Regions from separate parts of the Stutzerimonas sp. genome, predicted to be linked through region 2. Evidence: predicted binding sites of a transcription regulator. Region 2 holds the regulator's gene; each other region holds the start of a gene.
The links. The regulator FliA, encoded in region 2, starts transcription of late flagellar genes. The targets are predictions, from matches to a motif close to CTAAAGTTTNNNNNNNNNNNGCCGNTAA.
Positions count from the first base shown of each region.

Region 1: motA (flagellar motor stator protein MotA) is a predicted target of FliA. The motif match lies at 1,548-1,575, and genes of this name have one in related genera.
Region 3: AC2LD7_RS12935 (flagellar protein MotY) is a predicted target of FliA. The motif match lies at 2,327-2,354, and genes of this name have one in related genera.
Region 4: AC2LD7_RS10335 (methyl-accepting chemotaxis protein) is a predicted target of FliA. The motif match lies at 2,942-2,969, and genes of this name have one in related genera.

Region 1 is NZ_CEXBBO010000012.1:122,142-127,024, forward strand. It holds gene AC2LD7_RS09880 (HDOD domain-containing protein) at 3-1,514, opposite strand; gene motA (flagellar motor stator protein MotA) at 1,680-2,531, shown strand; gene motB (flagellar motor protein MotB) at 2,543-3,568, shown strand; gene rsgA (small ribosomal subunit biogenesis GTPase RsgA) at 3,607-4,638, opposite strand; gene AC2LD7_RS09900 (class I SAM-dependent methyltransferase) at 4,766-4,883, shown strand, end outside.
Region 2 is NZ_CEXBBO010000003.1:134,207-139,089, reverse strand. It holds gene flhA (flagellar biosynthesis protein FlhA) at 1-398, shown strand, start outside; gene flhF (flagellar biosynthesis GTPase FlhF) at 414-1,700, shown strand; gene fleN (flagellar synthesis regulator FleN) at 1,792-2,619, shown strand; gene fliA (RNA polymerase sigma factor FliA) at 2,637-3,362, shown strand; gene AC2LD7_RS03025 (chemotaxis response regulator CheY) at 3,480-3,854, shown strand; gene AC2LD7_RS03020 (protein phosphatase CheZ) at 3,875-4,669, shown strand; gene AC2LD7_RS03015 (chemotaxis protein CheW) at 4,682-4,883, shown strand, end outside.
Region 3 is NZ_CEXBBO010000019.1:36,165-41,047, reverse strand. It holds gene gloA (lactoylglutathione lyase) at 1-8, opposite strand, end outside; gene AC2LD7_RS12940 (argininosuccinate synthase) at 104-1,321, opposite strand; gene AC2LD7_RS12935 (flagellar protein MotY) at 1,401-2,294, opposite strand; gene AC2LD7_RS12930 (paraquat-inducible protein A) at 2,699-3,304, shown strand; gene AC2LD7_RS12925 (paraquat-inducible protein A) at 3,301-3,918, shown strand; gene AC2LD7_RS12920 (PqiB family protein) at 3,908-4,883, shown strand, end outside.
Region 4 is NZ_CEXBBO010000013.1:100,110-104,992, forward strand. It holds gene ccoN (cytochrome-c oxidase, cbb3-type subunit I) at 1-89, opposite strand, end outside; gene AC2LD7_RS10330 (alpha/beta family hydrolase) at 688-1,314, shown strand; gene AC2LD7_RS10335 (methyl-accepting chemotaxis protein) at 1,304-2,872, opposite strand; gene acnA (aconitate hydratase AcnA) at 3,058-4,883, opposite strand, start outside.

The DNA of each region.
Region 1 (4,883 bases), on a different contig from region 2:
GATCAACGCCCGCGCTTGCTGAACGTCGCCAGCGCCCGCTCGATACATTGCACTGTCTTGGTGAACGCTTGCAGCCCCATTTCGCTGAACGCCGTGTTGTCCTGATCGGCTACCACCAGCATGACCACGCGGCCTTCGTGGCCGATGGAGCGCAGCAGTACGTGTTCGCTTGGAAACAATGCCTTCAGCGCCCCCGGCAGCAGCGCGGAGAACTGCGCCATGTTGTCCGGATTCAGGCGTAGAAGTGTCGGCTTTTCCAATAATCTTCGTAGCACTTGGCTCTGATCCAGTTCGAGTGACAGCTTGGCGGCCTCGCGCGGGACGCCAAAAGTTTGCTGGCTGACCAGGCGATTTTGCTTGCGGTCGACAAGCATCAGTAGCACCCGATGCATACCGGCGCAGCTCAAGGCTTTGGCGGCAGTCGCGGTAAGTTGCACCACGTTGTCGTACGGGCAGCGTTCGCTGAGCAGTTCGCGGCAATGCGCACGCCATTCCGTCAATGCTTCAGTGTTGGGCAACTTCGCTGCTTTTTCTACCTGAAACACACTTTCCCATGGCCACAGCAGGCCTTGGGCCGGGTGCCAGAGATCTGTATGGCCGATTGCTTGCGCACTGGCGGCGGCGTGCTGATGCACCATCTGCTGCAGTTCGGCCAGCGGAATCTGCAGGTAGAGCCCGGCGAGTCGCTGCCAGCGGAGACTGTGAATGCCGCTCCAGCTGTGGTGCGCCGAGAGCGCCAGGCCGTTGGCAAGCACGATGGTATTGCTTGGCAGGGTGAGCCAGCGACGTAGATCGGGATCGGCATCGAGCATTTGCTGCTGGTGCAGTGGGTGCTCGTTGTCACGGGCAATGTGTAGCGCCTTGATCAACATCCTCCGATTGCCGCTAAGCAGCCGATACCCCTGGGCGATCCAGCCGGGCAATCCCCAGTGTTCGGCGACTGCCACACAGAGATCCAGCAGCGATACGCCCAGCAATGATTGTTCGACCTGGCGGGCCGGTTCACGCTTGACCAGCACGCGCTGCTCCCAGGTTTCGAGCAGTTCAGGGTGGGCGGCGACCAGCGCCCAGACCGGCGCGAGGAACAACAGGCTGCTCCAGTGGATTTCCTGCCAGAGACGCGCAAGGCGGGCAGCGAACAGCCCGTTGGCCTGCTGGCTGGCATGGCGGCTGATGAGCACCATCTGCCGCAGCGGCGTAGGGATGTCGTGAGCCTGGGCTGCAGGAATACGGGCGAACAAGGCTTCGGCACGTTTCAGGCCGATGCGGCTGAGCGCAACTTCCAGGCTCTCGGCCGGCCTGGTCACGGCGGCGTTGCGATTGGCTTCGCGGATCACGCTGAGCGCCATGACCGGGCTTTCCTGGATCAGCTCGGCGATCTGCCGCATCGACATGCTGCTGTCGCGCAATGCCAGCTGGACACGCGCGTACGGATCGGCAAACACGGGCAGCACCACGGCGTCTAGCGCCTTGATCCAGGCGGGAAGCGTGCGGGGTAGTGGGGTCGTTGTCATTATGCCGCCGAACTAGCATTTCATCGGGATGGCCTTTAGTCTGGCGCAAAAGTTCCGATAACCAGAACAATTCTTTCATATGCCCCGCCTGTAACCCATGCGAGCGTGCGATGTTGCGCGGCTTGTCCCAGGTGCTCTGCGATCAGGTTTTAGACGTACCTTTCTATGGCAAAAATTATTGGCATCATCGTGGTATTCGCCAGCGTTCTGGGTGGATTCGTACTGTCCGGCGGCAAGATCGGGGCGCTCATGCATCCTTTTGAGGTCATGATCATCGGCGGCGCTGCACTGGGCGGTTTCTTGCAGGCCAACCCCGGCAGCACAATCAAGATCGTTTTCAAAAAATCGCTGCAGATGTTCAGTTCGCGGTTTACCCAAAAGTACTACTTGGAAGTGTTGGGGCTGCTGTACGAGATTCTCAACAAGAGTCGTCGGGAAGGCATGATGGCCATCGAGGCGGACCTTGAGGACCCCTCTGCGAGCCCAATCTTCAGTAAATACCCGGCGATTCTCAAGGATGAGCGGATGACAGCATTCATCTGCGATTACCTGCGCATCATGTCCTCCGGCAACATGGCGCCGCATGAATTAGAAGGCTTGTTCGATATGGAATTGAACAGCCTGAAGGAGGAGCTCGAGCATCCTTCCCACGCAGTCGCGCGGGTCGCAGACGGACTCCCGGCCATGGGTATCGTGGCGGCGGTGCTGGGCATCGTAATCACGATGTCGATTCTCGCCGAAGCGAACAACGCGATGATCGGAGAAAAGGTCGCCACCGCGTTGACCGGTACGTTCCTGGGGATCCTTGCGTCCTACGGTTTCTTCGGCCCGCTGGCTGCCGCGCTGGAGCATGATGCCAAGGAAGAGCTGAATCTTTACGAGGGCATCAAAGCGACCCTGGTCGCTTCGGCCTCCGGCATGCCGCCGACATTGGCGGTTGAGTTCGGCCGTAAAGTCCTGCTACCCGCGCACCGGCCAAGTTTCGCCGAGCTCGAACAAACCATGCGTGGTAGCTAGGTAGCCTAACCATGGACAACAACCAGCCGATCATCGTCAAACGGGTCAAGAAAACCGCTGCGGGCCATCATGGCGGCGCCTGGAAGATTGCTTTTGCCGATTTTGCGGTAGCGATGATGGCGTTCTTTCTGGTGATGTGGCTGATGAGTTCGGCGACGCCTGAGCAGAAGAGAGCGATTTCCGGTTACTTTCAAGACCCCATCGGTTTCACCGAGAGCGCCAGTCCGCATGTGATCGATCTTGGCGGTACGCCTACGCCATCGCCGGATCGGACTCTCAACGAAGAAGTCGATCCAGCGATCGAGCAGAGCGAGTCGAAGATCGATGCCGACCAGGCGGAAACCTTTGCCGAGCAGCTGGAACGAGAGCGTCTCGATCTGCTTTTGCAGGAGTTGCAGAACAAAGTCGACGAGGACCCGGACCTGACGCGCTTCAAGGACCAGATCCTGTTCGAAATCACTCAGGATGGTCTGCGTATCCAAATTGTGGATGCGGAGAATCGCCCGATGTTCGCTTTGGGCAGCGCCCAGCTGCAGCCTTACTTCGAAGATATTCTGCTGGCGATGGCCGACACCATTCGGGCAGTGCCGAACAAGATCAGCGTCAGCGGGCACACCGATGCCAAGCCTTACGCCGGGCGCGGCGATTTCGGCAACTGGGAACTGTCCGCTGGGCGCGCCAATGCAGCTCGCCGTGCACTCGTTGCAGGGGGCTATCCAGAAGATCAGCTCGCTCGTGTGGTCGGTTATGCATCGTCGGCCTTGTTCGATCGCGCTGACCCGCTGAACCCGGTAAATCGCCGCATCGACATTCTGGTGCTGACCAAAAAGGCACAGCGCGACATCGAAGGGGGGCAACCGGACACGGGCGAGGCTGGCATTTCCGTTGGTCCGCAAGCGCCAGACGCTACGTCGGACGGCCCCGACGAGGCACCGGCAATTGATGCAACCGAACCGTTACCGCCAACGCAGCTGCGCGAGCGACTGAACATCTTCGAAGACGGTGTGCTGAAGTTCGATGAGCCAGGCAGTCGGTAAAGCGTTGGAGGCTAGAACGCTGGACGACGAAAATCAGCTTAGTAGCCCGTTTCCGGCAGGCTGCTGATGATATGGCGGTAACTGGCCATCCGTTGCGGCTGGATCTGCCCTTGCTCCAGTGCCTTCAGCAGTGCACAACCTGGTTCGCGATCATGCTTGCAGTCGCGGAAGCGGCAGTGCCCCAGCAACTCTTGAAACTCGATAAAGCCGGCTTCGACATCGGCACGGCTGACATGGCCCAGGCCGAACTCCCGGATGCCGGGTGAGTCGATCAGTTCGCCGCCGCCGGGAAAATGGAACAGCCGCGCGGTAGTGGTGGTGTGAGTGCCCTTGCCGGTCATTTCAGACAGCGCGCCGACACGGGTATCGACACCTGGCAGCAGGCTATTCACCAGCGAGGATTTACCCACACCGGACTGACCGACGAATACGCTGACGTGGCCGTCGAGTCGAGCTTTCAGCGCGTCCATGCCAGCACCGTCATGGGCCGAAACTTCCATCAGCGGATAGCCCAGCGTTCGATAGACCGACAACAGTGCATTGAGCGCAGGCGCATTCTGCGCATCGATCAGATCCGCCTTGTTCAGCAGCAGTAACGGCGTAATGCCCGCATGCTCGGCAGCGATCAGATAACGGTCGATGAGGTTGGCGTGTGGCTCCGGCAAGGGCGCGAAGACGATGACGATGAGGTTGACGTTGGCTGCCACTGGCTTGAGCTGGCCGCGCGTGTCGGGCCGGCAGAGCTCGGATTGGCGCGGCAGCTGCGCGACGATTACGCCGATGCCCTGGTTACCCGGTCGCCAGACCACTTGATCGCCGGTGACCAGAGCCGGCAGGTTGGCGCGCAGATGACAACGAAATATCTGGCCCTGATGCTCGCCCTCCTGCGCCTCGACTTCGACCTGAACGCCGAAGTGGGCGATGACGAGGCCAGTCTGCTCCGGGCCGAGATCGCCACCTTCCAGCTCTTCGATCGCGCGTGATTCCCGGCGCGCTGCGCGCGATGCGCGTTCTTCCTGGATCTTCTCGATACGCCAGTTTTGCCGGCGGTTGAGGTGGCGTTTGGCCATTTGCTTGCGGTGCCCAGGCTGGAAAAGTAGGCGAGTCTAGCATGCCGATTACCCCTCGCTGCGGGCCTATATGCGGCTCTTACGGGCGGTTAGACTCGGCGCCGTATCCCGTCGACGATGTATGTCCATGCCTGCCTTTTCATTCGCAAGATATCCCGCGCTGCTGGCGCTGTTCTGCCAGGTAGCATCGCTGCTGATCAGCTGGCTGCTGTTGCTCGCGCTGGCGCGGTTGGCGGATTGGCATG
Region 2 (4,883 bases):
GTCAAGATCCCGCCGCGATGGTGGCTGCTGTACGGGTCGCGCTCTCCCGCGCAATTGTGCAAAACGTTGTGGGGCTTGAGCCGCAGCTCCCTGTCATCACGCTTGAGCCAAGGTTGGAACAGATATTGCTCAATAGTCTGCAGAAGGCTGGTCAAGGTTCCGAAGATGGCATTCTTCTGGAGCCGGGAATGGCCGAAAAGTTGCAACGTTCCCTGGTAGAGGCAGCACAGCGTCAAGAAATGTTGGGTAAGCCGGCGATTTTGCTGGTAGCCGGTCCGGTCCGCGCGATGCTCTCGCGATTCGCCCGGCTGGCGGTGCCGAACATTCATGTCCTCGCCTATCAGGAAATACCGGACAACAAGCAAGTCACCATCGTTTCCACGGTGGGTCAGAATTAACCGAGGGTACAGGCCATGCAGGTCAAACGTTTCTTCGCAGCCGACATGCGTATCGCCATGAAGATGATTCGTGACGAGCTGGGCGCTGATGCCGTGATCACGGGCAACCGTCGTGTCGCTGGCGGCGTCGAGCTGACCGCTGTGCTTGATTACCCGATGGAGCCCGCAGCACCCAAGCAGCCGAATCCGGCGCTCGAAGCGGAACTGCGTAAAACGCAGGCGCGCATCGCCAGTGCCCACGCTGAGCTGAGCTCGCCGTCTCGCGCTCAAGCGGGTAAGGACCGTCAACTGCTTGACGAGAAGTCTGCGGCTGCCGTTCAACCGGCGCCGAGTGCCAGCGCCGCGGTGGCGTCGTTCGATTCGCGCGCGGTCGAAGCCATGCATTCGGAGCTGCAAGGTTTGCGTGAGCTGATCGAAGTTCAGCTTGGCTCGATTGCCTGGGGCAATGAACAGAGTCGCCGTCCGCAGCAGGCCAGCCTCTGGCGCCGCCTACAGCGCATCGGCTTGCCGGCCGAACTGTCGCGCGCGCTGCTGGAGAAGGTAGCTACCGTGTCCGAGCCGCGTCAGGCCTGGCGCATGCTGTTGGCGCACCTGGCGCAATCGATCAAGGTCAGCAAGGTCGAGCCACTGGAAGAGGGCGGTATCATCGCGCTGGTTGGTCCGGCCGGCGCCGGCAAGACCACCACGTTGGCGAAACTCGCCGCGCGCTACGTGCTCCAGCACGGCGCACAGAGCATCGCCTTGGCGAGCATGGACAACTACCGTATCGGTGCGCAGGAACAGCTGAAGACCCTTGGTCGCATCCTCGATGTGCCGGTCATTCAGATCGACCCCAGCCAGCCATTGAGCAAGACGCTGGAGCCTTTGGCCCGCAAGCGCCTGATTCTCATCGACACCGCCGGCTTGCCTGCGGGCGACCCGATGATGCGTATGCAACTCGAAGCGCTGGCCGACCGCGGTATCAAATCGAAGAACTACCTGGTGCTGGCGGCAACCAGCCAGAGTCAAGTGCTTAAAGCGACATGGCATAACTACCGTCGCTGTGGGCTGGCGGGCTGCATTCTGACTAAACTGGATGAAGCCGGCAGTTTGGGTGATGTGCTCGGCCTTACGATCAGCCAGCATTTGCCCATCGCGTACCTCGCCGATGGACCGCGTATTCCCGAGGATCTGCAATTGCCACGTAGCCACCAACTGGTCAGTCGCGCAGTGAGCCTGCAGTCTGAAGAGACTCCCAGCGAGGAGACCATGGCCGATATGTTCTCCGGGCTGTACAACGGTTCTTCACGGAAGGTCGGATGAACGCTTTGTTAGGTGATACAGACAAAGAAGACGCGTTCTGGCTGAACGCATCGATGGCCTCCGGGCCCCAGCAAGATATAGGCGTTTGAAGATGGGTATTCATCCCGTACAGGTAATTGCAGTGACTGGCGGCAAGGGTGGCGTCGGCAAGACCAACGTGTCGGTCAATCTGGCGCTGGCCTTGGCCGACCTCGGTCGCCGGGTGGTGTTGCTTGATGCCGACCTTGGGCTGGCCAACGTCGACGTGCTGCTGGGTTTGTCTACCAAGCGCACGTTGGCTGACGTCATTGCTGGTGAATGCGATCTGCGTGATGTAATGATTCAGGGCCCGGGCGGCATTCGCGTCGTGCCCGCTGCTTCGGGTACGCAGAGCATGGTGCAGCTATCGACGTTGCAGCACTCCGGGCTGATACAGGCATTCAGCGATATCGGTCATGATATCGACGTGCTGATCATCGACACCGCGGCGGGTATCGGCGATGGCGTCGTGAGTTTCGTTCGCGCCGCGCAGGAGGTACTGCTGGTCGTGACCGACGAGCCGACGTCCATCACCGATGCCTATGCGTTGATCAAGCTACTCAATCGCGACTACGGCATCAGTCGCTTTCGTGTGCTGGCGAACATGGCACACGCTCCGCAGGAAGGCCGAAATCTGTTCGCTAAACTGACCAAGGTGACCGAGCGGTTCCTCGATGTGGCGCTGCAGTACGTCGGCGCGATTCCTTACGATGAGGCGGTGCGCAAGGCAGTACAGAAGCAACGTGCCGTCTACGAGGCCTATCCGCGAGCCAAGTGTTCATTGGCGTTCAAGGCCATCGCGCAAAAAATCGATACCTGGCCGTTGCCGGCAACGCCGCGGGGCCACTTGGAGTTCTTTGTGGAGCGCCTTGTCAGGCCCACCACAGAGCCTAACGACTGACAGCGGCTGGACTCGGTATGTATTACAGCAAAGCTCAGGCAAAAGACTCGCAATACCAGCTCATCGATCAGTACGCGCCGTTGGTCAAGCGCATCGCCTATCACCTCCTGGCGCGGTTGCCAGCGAGTGTGCAGGTGGATGACTTGATGCAGGCGGGCATGATCGGCCTGCTGGAGGCATCAAAAAAATACGACTCCGGCAAAGGCGCGAGCTTCGAGACCTACGCCGGGATTCGCATCCGTGGCGCGATGCTCGACGAGGTCCGCAAGGGCGACTGGGCTCCGCGTTCGGTCCACCGTAACTCGCGTATGGTCAGCGAAGCGATTCGGACAATTGAAGCCAAAACAGGTCGCGACGCTAAAGATCAGGAAGTTGCGGCCGAACTTAAATTGAGTCTCGATGAGTACTACGGCATTCTGGGCGACACCCTGGGCAGCCGCTTGTTCAGCTTCGATGATCTACTTCAGGAAGGCGAACATGGGGAATTCGGGGAGGATGCCGCCAGTGCGCATCCGGAGCCGTCCCGAGATCTTGAAGACGAGCGTTTTCAACAGGCGTTGGCCGAGGCCATCGGAAACCTGCCCGAACGTGAAAAGCTGGTGCTTTCGTTGTATTACGACGAAGAGCTGAATCTGAAGGAGATCGGCCAGGTGTTGGGTGTCAGTGAATCGCGGGTGAGCCAGTTGCACAGTCAGTGCGCGGCGCGCCTGCGTGCTCGCCTCGGTGAGTGGCGCGCCCGTTAAAGGCTGGTTTGCAAAAAAGCATTAGAGGCCCTTACGAGCTTCATTCATGAGGCCCGCAGCAGACCGTGAGCAGGTTCTGGGAATTTCGGGATTACGGAGGTGTACTTGGACAAGAACATGAAAATTCTCATCGTCGATGACTTCTCGACCATGAGACGGATCATCAAGAATCTGTTACGCGATCTAGGCTTCACCAATACCGCAGAGGCAGATGACGGCACGACCGCGCTGCCTATGTTGAAGAGCGGCAGTTTCGATTTCCTCGTCACCGATTGGAACATGCCCGGAATGAGCGGCATCGATCTGCTTCGAGCTGTGCGCGCCGACGATCGCCTGAAGCACCTTCCGGTGCTGATGGTCACCGCCGAAGCCAAGCGCGACCAGATCATCGAGGCCGCGCAGGCGGGCGTAAACGGTTATGTAGTCAAGCCATTCACGGCTCAAGTGCTCAAAGAGAAGATCGAAAAAATCTTCGAGCGCGTCAACGGCTGAAGTAACGCCGCGAGGGCACTATGACGCAAGCAGAACAAAGCCTGGCAGAGTTCGAAGCGACTCTGAGGGCTCATGCACCTCAGTTGATCGAAAGCCTGCAGCAGGGCCGCTTCGACGAAGCGGCGCAGATGTTCAATGAGCTCAATCAGGCCCGCAGTCAAGGGCTCTATCAGGAAGTGGGCAAGCTCACCCGCGAGCTGCATAACGCCATCGTAAAGCTGGAGATGGATACCTGCGCCACGGGCGGTGACCCGTCACCGATTACCGATGCCACCGACAGGCTTTCATATGTGGTGGAGATGACCGAAAAAGCGGCCAACCGCACCATGGATCTGGTCGAAGAGTCCGCGCCGCTGGTGAACTACGTCAGTTACGAAGCGCAGAGTCTGACCGCCGATTGGCAGCGCTTCATGCGCCGTGACATGAACGCCGAGCAGTTCCGCGATCTGGTCAAGCGCATCGATCAATTCCTTCAGCGCACCATGAACGATGGCAGTCAGCTGTCGCAGAATCTCAGCGAAATAATGTTGGCGCAGGACTTTCAAGACCTGACAGGCCAGGTGATCAAGCGGGTAACCCGTCTGATCAGCGAACTCGAAAGCAATCTGCTCAATCTTGTTCTGATGGCCGGGCAGGTCGATCGCGTGGCTGGCATCCAGCATGACCGCGAAGCGATGCGCGCAGAGCAGGAAAAGAAAAAACAAGAAAAAGAGCCTTCCAACGGTGAAGGTCCGCAGATGCATGCCGATATACGTGAGGATGTCGTATCCGGGCAGGACGATGTCGATGATCTGCTTTCGAGCCTGGGCTTTTAGGGGAAGGTGAATATGAGCTTCGACGCCGATGAAGAAATCCTCCAGGACTTCCTGGTGGAAGCCGGCGAGATTCTCGAATTATTGTCAGAGCAGTTGGTGGAGCTGGAAAGCAGCCCCGATGACGCCGCGCTGCTCAATGCGATTTTTCGCGGTTTCCATACGGTAAAAGGTGGTGCCGGCTTTCTCCAACTACACGAATTGGTGGAATGCTGCC
Region 3 (4,883 bases), on a different contig from region 2:
AATCTCATGGTTGGTTCTCCTCATTCGGCAGGCTTGTGGCTGTGCAGAAAGCATAACCCCGGCTGGTGCCGGGGTTATGGTCGGGCGCGGCGCAGCAGTCGTTTTAGAACTGCGTCCGGCCCTTGTTCGCGGCAATGCGCATACGCAGTGCGTTGAGCTTGATGAAACCACCCGCATCGGCCTGATCGTAGGCACCGGCATCATCTTCAAAGGTCGCGATGTTGGCATCGAACAGCGAGTCATTGGATTTGCGTCCGGTGACGATGACGTTGCCCTTGTAGAGTTTCAGACGGACCACGCCGTTCACAGAAATCTGCGATGCATCGATCATCTGCTGCAGCATGCTGCGCTCCGGGCTCCACCAATAGCCGTTGTAGATCAGACTGGCGTACTTGGGCATCAGCTCGTCTTTCAGGTGAGCGACTTCACGATCGAGGGTGATCGACTCGATGGCGCGGTGGCCCTTGAGCATGATGGTGCCGCCGGGGGTCTCGTAGCAGCCGCGCGACTTCATGCCGACGTAGCGGTTTTCGACGATATCCAGACGACCGATACCGTTCTCGCCACCGACCTTGTTCAGGTAGGTCAGCACTTCGGCCGGGGTCATGTCCTTGCCGTCGATGGCGACGATGTCACCCTTGCGGTAGGTCAGCTCGATATAGGTCGGGGTGTCCGGTGCGGCTTCCGGCGATTTGGTCCAGCGCCACATGTCTTCTTCGTGCTCGGTCCAGGTGTCTTCCAGCACGCCGCCCTCGTAAGAGATGTGCAGCAGGTTGGCGTCCATGGAATACGGCGACTTCTTCTTGCCGTGACGCTCGATCGGAATCTCGTGCGTGGCGGCGTAATCCATCAGCTTTTCACGCGACAGCAAATCCCATTCGCGCCAGGGGGCGATGACCTTGACGCCAGGCTTGAGCGCATAGGCGCCCAGCTCGAAACGCACTTGGTCGTTGCCCTTGCCGGTGGCGCCGTGGGAGATGGCATCGGCGCCCGTCTCGTTGGCGATCTCGATCAAACGCTTGGCGATGAGCGGTCGGGCGATGGACGTACCGAGGAGGTACTCGCCTTCATAAACGGTGTTGGCACGGAACATAGGGAAAACGAAATCGCGGACGAACTCTTCGCGCAGATCATCAATGTAGATTTCCTCGACACCCATGGCCTTGGCCTTGGCGCGGGCTGGCTCGACTTCTTCGCCCTGACCGAGGTCGGCGGTGAAGGTCACAACTTCGCAGTTATAGGTGTCTTGCAGCCACTTGAGGATCACCGAGGTGTCCAGGCCACCGGAATACGCCAGGACTACCTTCTTTACGTCGGCCATTGCCATCCACTCCCGGGATTGAAGGAAAGCGGGGATTCTACTGGTCGCGACGTTTGTTTTACAGGGGCGCTTCGCGATCTCAGGATGCCGGGGTGGTGGTCTCGGCTATCGCAGCGGTACTCACCGGGGCGCGATCCAGACGCAGAGTCACTCGGCGGTTCTTGGCGCGATTGGCTTCGCCGTTGTTAGGAACCAACGGGTAGCGCTCACCATGAAAGCGCACGGTGACCTGCTCCTTCGGCACGCCATTGGCAGTCAGGTATTCTTCAACCGCCAGCGCGCGGCGGCGGGACAGATCGCGATTGGTGAGTCGGTTGCCACTGTTGTCCGAATGGCCGTCGAGCTGGATACGATTGACGCTCGGATCGGCCTTGAGAAACTGCACAATGATATCGAGCTTGGCCTGGCCCAGCGCATCGAGAGCCACATCACTGCTGGGAAAGCCGATCTGGGATTGGCGAATCTGATCGAAATTCACTGGCAGCAGCTTCGCCGTGCAGGCGCGAAACTCCTCATACGCCTTGCCGAAACGCGCGGGCAACAACCGCACCTCGAGCGCTTCGCCGCCGTGCCGCGTGTGGTGGCGCACCACCGGACTGCGCCCATCCAGCAATCCACTGAGCAGCCGCCCGGCTTGCAAATGGGAGCTGTGGAAGGGAATTTCGCCGCCACCGACCGACACCACCCCCAGGTTGATATCGCTGCGTGCCGGCTGCCAGGGCGCAGCCGCCGCCAGCAATGTCGCCGAACCACTGCCCAACCAGCGATCCGGCGACTGCAGCCGGAAAACCGCCTGCTCGCCCGCTCGCCTGACGAACTCTCCCGAACCGAAACCGGCAATCGGCTGCACCAGCCGGCATTCGAATTGATCACCTTCAACCTGCCATTCCACCCTCTCCAGACGTGTCTGGAAAGTGATGGCATTGGCTGGCGAGGCCAGCAGGCAAGCCAGGATAAGAGGGCGCAGGCGCACGATGGACTCCAAGAGCAAAGCGGTCTCATGGGCTATCGGGCCGGGCCGGGAAAACTTGAGGTTTGCGGGTCGGCGGCGAACCGCCCGACGCTCCGGCAAGCGCCGTAACTGTCATGCGTCTAGGCGTGATAGCAGCCGCTGTTTACCTTTTCGAAGCGATTTCTAACGCTGAATCGATGCTGCCGGCCAGGCAACGCAGATAGTTTTTCAACAGCCTGCTAGCATTCACCGCCGCCAGTACCGAGTAGATGCTGGCTTCGATCCGTTCATGGGCGAGCAGATGATTCTCAATCGAAAACTCTCGAGTGGATGCTTTGAATCCCAGTAGTTCATCGTCACAGCCAACAGCCGATGCAGTAGATCAGGCGTTCTCCTCCGCGCCAAGCGAGCCGGACAGGCAGCGACTGATCATCTGTGAACACTGCGACTCGGTATATCTGCGCCCTGTCCTGGCCCGCCGACAGACGGCACACTGCCTGCGCTGCGGCGCGCTGTTGGAAAGGGCTCGGCTGCTGAATGCCGATCAGTTGCTGGCGCTTACGCTGGCTGCCGCCATCCTGTTTCTATTCGCCAATGCGTTTCCGATCATGCAAATAGGCCTGCAAGGGCTCAGTAACGAGGCGACGTTGTGGGGAACCGTCGAGGCGCTGGCTCACGGGCGGATCACGCCCCTCGCGCTGGTCGCCGGCCTGAGCATCATTTTCGCGCCGGCCTTGCAGATCATCCTGCTGACCTGGGTGCTGGTGCATGCGCGCAGCGGCCAGATCGCGCCGGGTTTTCGCGCCTGCATGCGGGCGCTGGAACATCTGCGTCCCTGGAGCATGCTGGAGGTATGCCTGCTGGGCATTCTCGTCGCCATCATCAAGCTCGGCGGTATGGTCGACGTGCATCCGGGGATCGGCCTCTGGGCCATGGCCATCCTGACCATTCTGATCCTGCTGATCCTGCTGATCGCCGGTCGTGATGTGCGCGACGGTTTATGGGACGAACTGGATGTGCCGGCACGATGACGCAGCCACCCTATGCATCCGAACTGGCCCTGCAGCTTTGCCACGATTGCGGCCTGGCGTGTCGCTTGGAAGATCGCCATTGCCCGCGCTGCGAAGCCTTGCTGCACAGGCGCAAGCCCAACAGCCTGGCACGTACCTGGGCACTGCTGCTCGCCGCACTGATGCTCTATATACCGGCCAACATGTTGCCGGTGATGTACACCGACATGTTCGGCAGCGGCAGCGAAAATACCATTCTCAGCGGCGTGATTAAGTTCTGGAAAGACGGCTCCTGGGACATTGCGCTGCTGATTTTCATTGCCAGCGTCGGGGTGCCCTGCATGAAGTTCTTCGTACTCGGCATGCTGCTGATCAGCACCCAGCGCCGCAGTCGCTGGGCCATGCGCGAACGCGCTCGGCTTTACCGTTTCATCGAAACCATCGGCTACTGGTCGATGCTGGACGTACTGGTGGTCGCGCTGGTAGCGGCACTGGTGCAGTTTCGCGCGCTGAGCACCATCGAACCACGGCTGGGCATCCTGTTCTTCGGGCTGGTCGTGGTGTTGACGATGATGGCTTCGATGAGCTTCGATCCGCGATTGATCTGGGATGCAGATAAAAACGATGTCAGATAACCCTCACCACCCTGAACTCCCTGCCGGCACGCCTGAAATCAGGCAGCGGCGTGTCCGTGTCTCGCTGGTCTGGCTGGTGCCTATCGCCGCCGCATTGGTGGGCTTTTCCATGGTTGTGCAGAACTGGCTTTCCGCCGGGCCGCAGATCAGCGTGAGTTTCGAGACAGCAGAAGGGCTCGAGGCCAACAAGACTCAGGTCAAATACAAGAACGTGGTCATCGGCCAGGTCACCGCGATCGCCCTGAGCGAAGACCACACTCGGGTCATCGCCACAGTCGAGCTGGACCAGCATGCCGAGCCCTTTACCCGTGAAGACACCAAGTTCTGGGTCGTGCGTCCGCGTATCGGGGCCAGCGGCGTGTCCGGCGTCGACACACTGCTTTCCGGCGCATTCATCGGTGCGGATGCCGGTCGCGCAGAGCAAACCCGGCGCGAGTTCGTCGGCCTGGAAGCACCACCGCCGGTGACCTTCGGCGCCAAGGGCAAGCAGTTCACGTTGCGCACCGATGATCTGGGCTCGCTCGGCATTGGCTCGCCGGTGTACTTCCGTCGCCTCCAGGTTGGTCAGGTAATTTCGTTCAAGCTCGCCGACGACGGCAAGGGCATTCAGGTACAGGTGTTCGTCAACGCGCCCTACGATCAGTTCGTCACCGACGACACGCGTTTCTGGAATGCCAGCGGCATCGACGTGTCCATTGCCGCCGATGGCCTTCGCGTGAATACCGAGTCGCTCTCGGCCATCCTTGCTGGCGGCATCGCTTTTCGCGCGCCCAACTACAGCCCCGACGCCGAGCCCGCCGCGCAAGATAGCCAATTCTCGCTGTTCGCCGATGCCCGCCAGGCGATGGCACCGGCGGATGGTCCTGCGCATTATGTGCAGATGCGCTTCGACCAAACCTTGCGAGGACTGAACGTCGATGCGCCAGTAGAATTCCTCGGCGTACCGATCGGCCGTGTGGTATCGG
Region 4 (4,883 bases), on a different contig from region 2:
ATCCCAATGATTCCCCACACCACCGTCATGATGGCGAATTGGCGAACCACCTTATAGTTATATGCAGTCTCACTTATTGCTGTGCTCATGCAAGGCTTCCACGCTAAATGGCATTTCAGAGGGGCAAAAACGGCGGCAAGTATGGAGAAAGGAGGGGGGCAATGCAAACGAGGCCCAGGCCATCTCGTGCCGTTCGGACCCTGATCCCAAGCGTTTTCCATGCCTTTTGCAGGGTCGTTTTTCACATCATGCCGATGTGCTGAATCGAGAGCTTCGCCTTGTAGTTCTGCATAGTCCGGCGAATGGAGAAGAATATAGGAGCAGGCGGGCCCAAGGGCAAAGCGAGGATGGACTGGACGGCCTGCGACAGAGCGTCGCACTGCGGCTTTTTGGGGCGGCCCTGGTCGAAAAACAAAGCAGGTATCGTTGTCCTCCCACGGAAGTTCTACTGCTTGGTCGGTTGCTTCGGCTTTTGCGGGAGGCCGTAAGCGTAGGCATAGCAGGCGCATCCTCTATTGATGCTGCGGCGTGTTGCGGCTCGCCTGATTTCCACCATGATGGCCATTTATAGCCATTGCGATGTGTTCATACGCATTGCTCGATAGATATAGAGAAAAGCATGGGGACGTACAGATGACCGATATGCAGCGCGATCAATACACGCCGGGAGACGACGTCCCGCTCGTCATGGTCGATTCCCCGCGCGACGAAGCCTGCGCGAGCCTGATCCTCGCGCACGGCGCAGGGGCGCCGATGGACAGCCCCTTCATGGCGCAGATGACCGAGCGCCTCGTCGCGCGAGGAATCGCGGTGTTCCGTTTCGAATTCGCCTACATGGCCGAGCGGCGCCACAACGGGCGCAAACGTCCACCGAGCCCTCAGGCTCTATTGCTACAACAATGGCGGAACGTCTATGACTACGTGCGGCAGCAAACTGCAGGCCGGCTGGCGATCGGTGGCAAATCGATGGGCGGACGGATGGCCAGCCTCCTGGCCGATGAGCTGGAGGTTGATGCGCTGGTGTGTCTGGGTTATCCCTTTTACGCCGCGGGAAAGCCGGAGAAGCCGCGCGTAGCGCATCTTGCCGGGCTGCGCACGCCGACTCTGATCGTTCAGGGTGAGCGCGACGGGCTGGGCGACCGGAATACGGTCGCCGGATACTCGCTGTCGCCGACGATTCGCATCAGCTGGCTGGCAGCCGCCGACCATGATCTCAAGCCGCTGAAGCGATCAGGACTGACTCACGATCAGCATCTCGATAACGCCGCGAACGCAGTCGCGGCGTTCCTCAGTAGCCAACCACTCAGCGGTTGAAACGCTCCACCAGGGAATATTGCGTCTGAGCGGTTGCGGCCAGTTCCTCGGAAAGCAACGTCAAGCTTTGTGCGTCACCCGAGGTCTGATCGGCGAGGCGGGCGATATTGCTGACGTTGTGGCTGATTTCCTCGGCGACCGCACTCTGCTGTTCGGTCGCCGAAGCGATCTGCGAGGTCATGTCGATGATGCGTTCCACCGCCGTGTTAATACCGGTGAGCGCCTTGTCCGCGTCGATCACCCGCTCCACACCGCGGCTCGCCTGTGTGCGGCCCTGCTCGGTGGTTTCAACGGCCTGACGTGCCTGTACCTGAAGCTTTTCGATCAGTTGATGGATCTGCCCGGTGGCGGTAGCGGTGCGCTGGGCCAGTTGGCGAACCTCGTCGGCGACCACCGCGAAGCCACGACCGCTTTCCCCGGCGCGGGCCGCCTCGATGGCCGCGTTGAGTGCGAGCAAGTTGGTCTGGTCGGCAATGCTTTTGATCACATCGACGACGGTGCCGATTTCGTCGCTGTTCTGCGCCAGCGCTGAAACCGCATCGCCTGTCTCGGTCACTGCGCTGGCCAGCAACTCAATGGCCTTGCGGGTTTGTGCGCTGATTTCTCGACCCTCGGCGGCGAGCCGGCTGGCCTCTTCAGTGGCGCCTGCCGCCAGGGCAACGTTGCCGGCAACCTCCTGAGTCGTTGCGGCCATCTGATTGATAGCCGTAGCGACCTGTTCGGTTTCGTGATGCTGACGACCCAGGCCATCGGAGCAGCTGTGCGCCAGGCCATCCGCGCGTTTGGCTTGCTGCTGAAGCTGCTCGGCGCTGTCCTGAAGGCGGGTCAGACAGGTCTTCAGTCGTGTATGTTCGCTGAGCATTGCCATTTCCAGCCGGGCTTCGGTGCCCTGGGTATCGGTGTACATCTGCGCGATCAGTGGATCGCTGGTGGATTGCTCGGTCAGGCGCAACAGCCGGTTCATCCCACGCATCTGCCAATGACGCCCGGCCAGCCCGAGCGGTACGGACAGCAGGGCAGCAAGGGCAAAGCCCAAAGTATGGTCAAGCCACGCTCCAATCATGAAGCCAATCTGGCTGATGACGACGAAAGGCAGCCAGCTGACTGCGACGGGCAGCCACTTGTCGCGCTGTGGCACGCCGTTCTTGCCCGCGTTGAGTCGCGCATAAAGTGCCTCCGCCCGCTGCACCTGTTCGCGTGTGGGCTTGGTGCGAACCGACTCGTAACCGATGATCTTGTGCTGCATATCGAGCACAGGCGTCATGTAGGCGTTGACCCAGTAATGGTCGCCATTCTTGCGTCGATTCTTGACGATGCCCATCCAGGGTTTGCCGTCCTTGAGTGCCGCCCACATGTGGGCGAACACGGCGGCCGGCACGTCCGGGTGACGTATCAGGTTATGCGGCGAGCCGATCAATTCGCCGCGCTCGAAGCCGCTGACTTCCACGAATATATCGTTGCAGTAGCTAATCTGGCCTTTGAGGTCTGTGGTGGAAATCAGCCGCTGCTGCTCTGGGAATGCATATTCACGCTGAGTGATGGGCTGGTTGTTTCGCATGGGAGTACGCCTGGCAGTTCGAGATGATTTGGTTTGTCTTGGGGCGGTCGGAGACGGCACGCCATGCCTTTAACGGCAGCAAAACCAATCTGTTGAGCGTTGATCGACAAATCATTCGCACAAATTAAAACGCCCGCTGCAGCAGTGCTGCCAGCGGGCGTGAATGGTGCAGAGGTGCCAAATGCTTAAGCTGCGATCAACTGCCTCAAGACATAATGCAGAATGCCGCCGGCCTTGAAGTACTGAACTTCATTGAGCGTGTCGATACGGCAGAGCACCTGGAAATTGTCTCGTGAGCCGTCCTCGCGCTCCACATCCACGGTCAGCAGCTGACGTGGCTTGATGTCGGCACTGAGACCCCGGATGGAGAGCGTCTCGTTACCGGTCAGGTTTAGTGATTTGCGCGTTTGATCACCGACGAACTGCAGCGCCAGCACGCCCATGCCGATCAGGTTGGAGCGGTGGATGCGCTCGAAGCTTTCGGCGATCACAGCTTTTACCCCGAGCAGGTTGGTGCCCTTGGCCGCCCAGTCGCGGCTGGAGCCGGTGCCGTATTCCTTGCCAGCGATCACCACCAGCGGCACGCCTTCGGTCTGGTAGCGCATCGCCGCATCGTAAATCGACATACGCTCGGCGCTCGGCTGATGGAGCGTATTGCCGCCTTCTTCGCCGCCAAGCATCTCGTTCTTGATGCGGATGTTGGCGAAAGTGCCGCGCATCATCACTTCGTGGTTACCTCGGCGCGAACCGTAGGAATTAAAGTCTTCCGGTTTCACACCCAGTTGTTGCAGGTACAGACCTGCCGGCGAACTCGCCTTGATGTTGCCGGCTGGCGAAATGTGGTCGGTGGTGATGGAGTCGCCAAACAGAGCGAGAATGCGCGCATTCTCGACATTCGTCGGCGGCACCAGCGGCTGAGCGATGTCCTCGAAGAACGGCGGATTCTGTACGTAGCTGGAATTGCTGTTCCATTTGTAAGTATCGCCAGCGGTCACCGCGATGGACTGCCAATGCTCATCGCCGCTAAAGACATCCGCATAGCGCGTACGGAACATTTGTCCATCGATCTTGCTGACCGCTTCGTTCACCTCGGCGCTGGTCGGCCAGATGTCCTTGAGATAGACCGGCTGGTTCTGCTCGTCGTAACCCAGCGGGTCCTTGTCCATGTTGATCCGGGTTGTGCCGGCAAGCGCGAAGGCCACCACCAGCGGCGGCGAAGCCAACCAGTTGGCCTTCACCAGCGGATGCACGCGACCCTCGAAGTTGCGGTTGCCGGAGAGCACCGAGGACACGACCAGATCGTTGTCGGTGACCGCCTGGCCAATGGCCTCGGGCAACGGCCCGGAGTTACCGATGCACGTGGTGCAGCCATAGCCAACGAGATTGAAACCGAGCTGATCCAGATAAGTGGTCAGCCCGGCGCGCTCTAGATAATCGGTGACCACCTTGGAGCCAGGTGCGAGGGAGGATTTCACCCAGGGCGCACGCTTCAATCCGCGCTCGAGCGCCTTCTTCGCCACCAGCCCGGCGGCCATTAGCACGTTGGGGTTGGAGGTGTTGGTGCAGGAGGTAATTGCCGCGATGACGACTGCGCCATGCTTGAGACCGAAATCTTCTCCGGCGATCGGGACCGAGCTGTTGGCCTGCTGGGTCTTGCCGCTGGTTTCCAGTAGAAGATCGAAGGCGGCACCGATATCGCCCAGCGAAACCCTGTCCTGCGGGCGCTTGGGCCCGGCGAGGGAGGGCTGCACCTGACTGAGGTCGAGCTCCAGCGTGGCGGTGAATACTGGGTCCGGCGAACTGCTGTCGCGCCACATGCCTTGGGCCTTGCTGTAGGCCTCCACCAGTGCGATGCGGTCCTCGTCGCGCCCGGTCAGGCGCAGATAATCGATCGTGACTTGATCCACCGGGAAAAAACCGCAAGTGGCGCCGTATTCGGGTGCCATGTTGCCGATGGTCGCGCGGTCGGCGAGGGGAAGATTGTCGAGGCCGGGGCCGAAGAATTCGACGA